Regions from separate parts of the Sphingomonas sp. CFBP9019 genome, predicted to be linked through region 2. Evidence: riboswitches for the same ligand, from Rfam matches in the RefSeq annotation. Region 2 holds a riboswitch; the other holds the start of a gene.
The links. Region 2 has a riboswitch for cobalamin ahead of SOM18_RS06945 (HoxN/HupN/NixA family nickel/cobalt transporter). Riboswitches for the same ligand answer to the same signal wherever they lie in the genome.
Positions count from the first base shown of each region.

Region 1: linked by a shared signal. The riboswitch ahead of SOM18_RS01080 (TonB-dependent receptor plug domain-containing protein) and the one ahead of SOM18_RS06945 (HoxN/HupN/NixA family nickel/cobalt transporter) in region 2 are both predicted to bind cobalamin.

Region 1 covers NZ_JAXCWK010000001.1:261,753-265,156, reverse strand. The annotation lists gene SOM18_RS01080 (TonB-dependent receptor plug domain-containing protein) at 1-1,333, opposite strand, end outside; cobalamin riboswitch at 1,516-1,748, opposite strand; gene SOM18_RS01075 (HpcH/HpaI aldolase/citrate lyase family protein) at 1,807-2,631, opposite strand; gene SOM18_RS01070 (MaoC family dehydratase) at 2,628-3,080, opposite strand; gene SOM18_RS01065 (acetyl/propionyl/methylcrotonyl-CoA carboxylase subunit alpha) at 3,080-3,404, opposite strand, start outside.
Region 2 covers NZ_JAXCWK010000002.1:627,530-630,933, forward strand. The annotation lists gene glp (gephyrin-like molybdotransferase Glp) at 1-976, opposite strand, end outside; cobalamin riboswitch at 1,214-1,426, shown strand; gene SOM18_RS06945 (HoxN/HupN/NixA family nickel/cobalt transporter) at 1,654-2,643, shown strand; cobalamin riboswitch at 2,804-3,020, shown strand; gene cobW (cobalamin biosynthesis protein CobW) at 3,159-3,404, shown strand, end outside.

The DNA.
Region 1 (3,404 bases), on a different contig from region 2:
AGAGATCGAAGTAGCCGGGGTTCTTCACGCCGGTACCGTAGGCGCCGCGCACCCGCGTTCCGGTCGCAAAACGATAGCTCGCCTGCGCGCGGTAGGTGGTGGTGTCATCGAACCGGTTATTCTCGTCGCGCCGCACCGATCCGCCGATCGCGAGCGCATCGTCGACGACGACGTCATACTGGCCAACGATCCCGATATTGTCGGTATGCCGCCGTCCCGTAAAGACGAACTCCGAAGGAGCCGCGCTAAGCGTCTGAAATTCCTCACGCTCGACATCGACTGCGGCGGTCAGCCGATGCCGGATGCGATCGGTGCCGAACCGGAAGGCGCTTTCGAACGATCCCTTGTACCGCCGGCCCTTGTTGCCAAAGCTCAAGGCATCGTCGACCAGCGCCCGGCGTGTCGTATCGGCAAACTGGCCGCTGAGCGCATTCGTCCAGCGGCCATCCGCCAGCGCCAACTCGGCCCGGACGAGCCCGTAATATGCCTCGACCGTGCTGCGCGCGCCTGGCGTATCGACGATCGTGCCGAACTGCGGGCCGCTCAATGCCGTGTCGTTGCTGTCGGCATCGGTATAGCTGTAGCGCCCGACGCCCGTGACCTTCAGCGTGTCGGTGGGCGACCAGCTGAGCTTGCCCGTCGCGCCGACGCTCTTCGCGCCGATGTCGCGCGATCCGCCCCGTGCGGTCGGCGTGCCGTCGGTGAGATAGGTCGAACTCGACAGCGCGTAGTCGAGATTGCCCGCTACGCCCGCGACCCGCGCGCCGCCCGAAAATGTGCCGAACGATCCCCCTTCGGCCCGCAGTGATACACCCGGGGCCTCCGCGCCGCTGAGCGTGAGATACTGGACGACGCCGCCGATCGCATCGGACCCGTACAGCGCGGACTGCTGGCCGCGCAGCACCTCGACCCGTGCCGCCTCGTCGGCGATCAGCGTGCCGAAATCATATTCGCCCTGATAGGGATCGGACACTTCGATCCCGTCGATCAGCACGAGCAAGTGATTGCCCTCCGACCCACGGATCCGGACCTGCGTCGTCCCCCCGACCGCGCCGGTCCGGCTGACCGCCAGTCCAGGGACGTCGCGCAACACGTCGGACACGATCCGGGTCTGGCGCTGGTTGAGCGTAGCGGCGTCGAGCACCGTCACCGACGCCCCGAGCTGATCGGCGGGAACAGCGTCGCCTGATCGCGATGCGGTAACCACCAGCTCGGCGCCGCCCGCTGCCGCCTCGCCCGTCGCCGCAGTAACCGGATCGGGCTCGGCCGCGCCCGGCGATGCAAAGGCCGTGGCGGTCGCGAGCGCCGCAAGCGAAACGAAAACTCTGGTCATGAAACGATACTCCCGGCGTCGCGAGCGACCGGCCGGGGCCTGCCGTCCGATGCCACGGACAGCCGGCGCAACGCTTGGGGTGTACGCCGAACTGCACCCGCCACGCGCACCGAAGCGGCCCCCGCCGCATGGTTCGTCGCTCAGACGGAGTACCGTGCCGCGGCCATCCCCTGGACCATGGCAAGAGCGACCGAGCGCCGGCAGGTCTCCTGGCTCGCGGGTCGACGCCCGGTACGCGACCTTCCCGGGCCCTGCGCTTACGCTCAGGCCTAGTGGTCGTCCCCTCATAACGAAGGAACATGCGCACCGCGCTCACCGCTTACAGTTGCAGGGACAGCCGCGGCATGAGGAGGCTCGCCTCCCGCACCGCATTCCCTTTGAAGCCCCGAGGGGCACCGACGCGATCTGCGACCCCGGCCTTCACCGGTTTCGCGGGGCGACGGTAGCGCAGAAAATTCCTGCCGCCAATGGGCCTAGAGTCTCGCGAGGATCGCCCGCGCCTGGCGCAGGTGCGGCGCATCGATCATCCGTCCATCAAGCTGCAGCGCGCCGGCCTCGGGAGCCGCCGCAAACGCTGCGACGACGGCATGCGCACGTGCCACGCTCGCCGCATCCGGCGTGAACGCGGCGTTGATCGTGGCGACCTGCGACGGGTGGATCGCCATCATGCCGGTGAAGCCGTCGCGGCTGCCGCGCGCGGCATAGGCTGCCAGCCCGTCAATGTCCGCGATTGCTGGATAGACCGTTTCGATCGCCGCTACGTCCGCCGCATGCGCGCCGAACAGCAGCAGCGATCGTACGAGCTTATAGGGCTCGGTATAGGACCCGTCGTCCTCCCGACTGGTCGCCGCGCCGATCGCCGCGGGCAGGTCTTCGGCGCCCCAGGTCAGGCCGCATAACCGGCCGTTGACCCGCGCATATTCGCCCAGTGTGAAGATCGCGGCGGGCACTTCGGTCGCGATCGGCAGGATCGGCGGACAGTCATCGCCATAAGCCTCGACCAGCGCGAGGACGGTCGCGGGTCCGGTCGCCTTGGGCAGCATGATCGCATCGGCGCCCCTCGCCGCAGCGATATCGTCGTCCAGCCACCCCGAGTCGACGGGATTGATCCGGACCATCCGCACGACGTCGGTGTGGTCCTGCAACGCGGCCCGGACCGCCTCGCGGGCAACAGCCTTGCGGGAGAGCGAGACCGAATCCTCCAGATCGAGGATGATGGCATCGGCCCCGCTCGCTGCGGCCTTCGCAAAACGCTCGGGCCGGTCTGCGGGCACGAATAGCAGCGAGCGCAACCTCATGCCGACGTCCGCAGCAGCAGCGCCGAGCGAAGGCACTGACAGACGATCTCGTCACGCTGGTTGATCAATTGGTGCATGAATGTGACGATCCCGGCGTTCGGGCGCGACCGGCTGGGCTTGAGCTCGGCGACCTCGGTCTCGGCGCGCATCGTGTCGCCGATAAAGACGGGTTTTGGATGCACGAGCTTGTCGTAACCGAGATTGGCGACGAGCGTCCCGAGCGTCGTGTCCCCCACCGACAGGCCGACCATCAGCGCGAAGGTGAAGGTGCCGTTGACGAGGATCTGGCCGAATTCGCTCGCCTTCGCCGCCTCCGCGTCGAGGTGCAGCGGCTGCGGATTGTGCGTCATCGTCGAAAACAGGAGGTTGTCCGTCTCCGTGACGGTGCGGCGGATCTCATGGACGATCCGGTCGCCGACTACCCATCGGTCGAAATAGCGGCCGGCCATCAGTCATCCTTCTCGATACGCGCGAGCACCATGCCATCGCTCACCTGCCCGCCTTCGATCGCGGTCAGTTCGGCAACCGTCCCGTCGAACGGCGCGACGAGCGAATGCTCCATCTTCATCGCCTCCAGCGTCACGAGCTTCTGCCCCTTTGCGACACGGTCCCCGACAGCCACGTCGACCGCGATGATCCGTCCCGGCATCGGTGATAAGATCGCGCCATCCGCTGCCGCCCCCATCGCCGCGCCAGACGCACGCCAGGGCCGCAACTGCCAGGTCTGCCCGGCATCGGAAACGAGGGCGGCATCGACCGGTTCATGGACGCCG
Region 2 (3,404 bases):
GCGTCGTCTGCGGCAGGGGATCGCGCGCGCCGAGCATGTGCGCGACCACGGGGCGGACGAAGAGGATGGCGGTGACGAAGGCGGAGACCGGGTTGCCAGGTAGGCCGAGCAGCATCGTCCGGCCAAGCGCGCCCGCCATCATCGGCTTGCCCGGGCGCAGCGCGATCCGCCAAAAGTCGATGCTGCCGCCCGCCGCCTCGATTGCGGGGCGGACGAGATCGTGATCGCCGACCGACGCGCCCCCCGTGGTCACGAGCAGATCGGCATCGACCCCGGCAAAGGCGTCACGCAGCGTGTCGAGCCGATCGGGGAGGATTCCGAGATCGATAATGTCGACGGGCAGGTCGGCGAGCATCGCGGCGAGCATGATGCCGTTTGATTCCGGTAGCGGGACGGGGTCGCTGGTCGAGCCGGGTGGAACGAGCTCGTCGCCCGTCGCGGCGACCGCGACGCGCAGGCGGCGGCCGACCGATAAGGCGCCGTGCCCGCCGGTCGCCGCGACCGCGATGCGCGCGGGCGTCAGCCGGTCGCCGGCCGCGATCAGCCGCGTGCCGGTCGCGAAGTCGAGCCCCTTGCGGCGCGTGTTGCGCCCTTCGAAGGCGGGGCCTTCGCCGTCGAGCATCAGCCGGTCGCCGTCGCGCGCGGCTTCCTCCTGGACGAGCACCGTGTCGGCGCCCGCCGGCATCGCCGCGCCGGTGAAGATCCGCGTCGCCTGTCCCGCGCCGACCGAACCGGTGAAGGGGCGCCCCGCCGCACTTTCGCCGATGACCGTCCACGGCCCGGGCAGATCTGCGTAGCGGATCGCATAGCCGTCCATCGCCGAGAGGTCGGTCGCTGGCTGGGTGCGGCGGGCGAGAATGTCCTCCGCGGCCCAGCGGCCCATCGCCGAGCGCAGCGGCACGGTTTCGGCGGGGACGCGCGCGGCCATGGCGAAGAGGCGGGACTGGGCGTCGGCGACGGGGACGAGAGGGCGCATGCGGGCTCCGTTCAGCGGGGCGATGAAGGTCTGCGCTGCTCGCACGATTGCCGCGGGGCGGAAAGCGGGCAACGCCGCGACCGGCAGGACACCGGTCGGTTATGCGATCAACGTACGAGGTAAGGCAGACGTTGCGGTGAGATGGGACGACATGCCCTGCGTTGCGTCGCGCGCAAATCCTGTCGTCAGCGCAGGCAAAACGCGCTAGCCCTGTGGCGCAGGTCCGACGCAAGCCGGATCCGCACAGATCGCGTCGGTGCCCCTCGGGGCTTGAATGGGAATGCGGTGCGGGGTTCGCCCCAAGACCGCAGCTGTCCCTGCAACTGTAAGCGGCGAGCGACACGCACCCGCCCCCTGCGACGGGGGCAGCCACTGGGCCGATGGCCTGGGAAGGTGTGCGTCGAGCCTTGACCCGCGAGCCAGGAGACCTGCCGGCGTCTGGTCGCTCTTGTCCCGGTCCAGGGGGTGGCCGAGGCACGGTGAACGCCGTCTGAGCGACGACAATGCGGCGGGGGCCGCATCGGCGACGCATGCCGGCCGCTCAGGGCGTCCGGTCGGCGCGCGTCCCGGTCGTTCGCGGCAGGCCCCCGTCCTCGTCGGACGCCGGGGATGTGCCAATGACCAAGATCATGACCGGGCGGACCGCCGGTCGTTCGACGCGACACCGGATCGGCTGGATGTTCGCGATGCTGGTGGCGGCCAATATCGCCGCCTGGGGATGGGCGTTCGCGCTGTTCCAGGCGCAGCCGCTGATGCTGGGCACCGCGATGCTCGCCTGGGGGCTGGGGCTGCGCCACGCGGTCGATGCGGATCATATCGCGGCAATCGACAATGTGACGCGCAAGCTGATGCAGGATGGGCAGCGGCCGATCGGGGTCGGCTTCTGGTTCGCGATCGGCCATTCGGGGATCGTCCTGATCGCCGCGGTGGCGATCGCGCTGACCGCGAGCGCGCTGGCGCAGTTCGAGGCGTTCAAGCAGGCGGGCGGGGTGATCGCGACGCTGATATCCGCGCTGTTCCTGTTCACGATCGCGACGATGAACCTGATCATCCTGCGATCGGTGTGGCGGACCTTCGGCCATGTCCGCGGCGGCGGGCGCTATGTCGAGGAGGATCTCGACCTGCTGCTCGGCAATCGCGGGCTGCTCGCGCGGCTGTTCCGGCCGATGTTCCGGCTGGTCACGCGCAGCTGGCACATGGCGCCGCTCGGCTTCCTGTTCGGGCTGGGGTTCGACACCGCGACCGAAGTCGCGATCCTCGGCCTGTCGGCGAGCCAGGCGGCGGACGGGTTGTCGATCGGTACGGTGCTGGTGCTGCCGGTGCTGTTCGCGACGGGCATGGCGCTGGTCGACAGTGCCGACGGGGTGGTGATGCTCGGCGCGTATGAATGGGCGTTCGTGAAGCCGATCCGCAAGCTGTATTACAACATCACGATCACGCTGATCTCGGCGATCGTCGCGATCGCGATCGGCGGGATCGAAACGCTCGCGCTGCTGGCGTCGAAGCTGGGCCTGAGCGGGGGCGTGTGGGACGTCGCTTTGGCGCTGGGCGAGAATTTCAACGGGCTGGGCTTTGCGATCATCGCGCTGTTCGTGGCGTGCTGGGTGCTGAGTTTCGCGATCTACCGGTGGAAGCGGTTTGACGAGATCGAGGTGGTGCGGGGGTAACGAGCAGCGTCGTCATCCCGGGCTCGACCCGGAACCTGGAGCCGGGCACCGGATCATGCGTGGCCCTGGGTCCTGGCTTTCGTCAGGATGACGGCGGTCATGTGCATTGGCACAATCGCCAAACTCCTCTAAACCCAACCCCGAGGTTTGGTTCTACCGAACCTCAACAGATCGCGCCGGTGCCCTTCGGGGCTTGAATGGGAATGCGGTGCGGGAGCTTTGCCTCCCAATGCCGCGGCTGTCCCTGCAACTGTAAGCGGTGAGCGAGACGCACAGGCCCCCGATGCGGGGGCAGCCACTGGGTCACGGGACCTGGGAAGGCGTGCATCGAGCTTCGACCCGCGAGCCAGGAGACCTGCCAGCGTCATGGTCGCTCTTGCCTTGATCCAGGGGATGGTCGCGGCACGGTACTCCGTCTGAGCGACGAACGCGTGTGGCCGTCTTGGTCGCGCGCGCGTGTGGCTGCGGATGTGCGTCCGTCCGTGGCTGTCGTTCCGACGCCCGGAGAGTATCGCATGACCGAACCCCAGCCGACCCTGGCCAAGATTCCCGTCACCATCGTCACCGGATTCCTCGGCGCGGGCAAGACCACGCTGATCAGCCATCTGATCCGTAACGCCGGGGGCCGGCGGCTCGCGGTGATCGTCAATGAATTCGGCACGCTCGGTATCGACGGCGACATCTTGAAGGGGTGCGCGATTCCCGATTGCCCGGCCGAGAACGTCGTTGAGCTCGCCAATGGCTGCATCTGCTGCACCGTC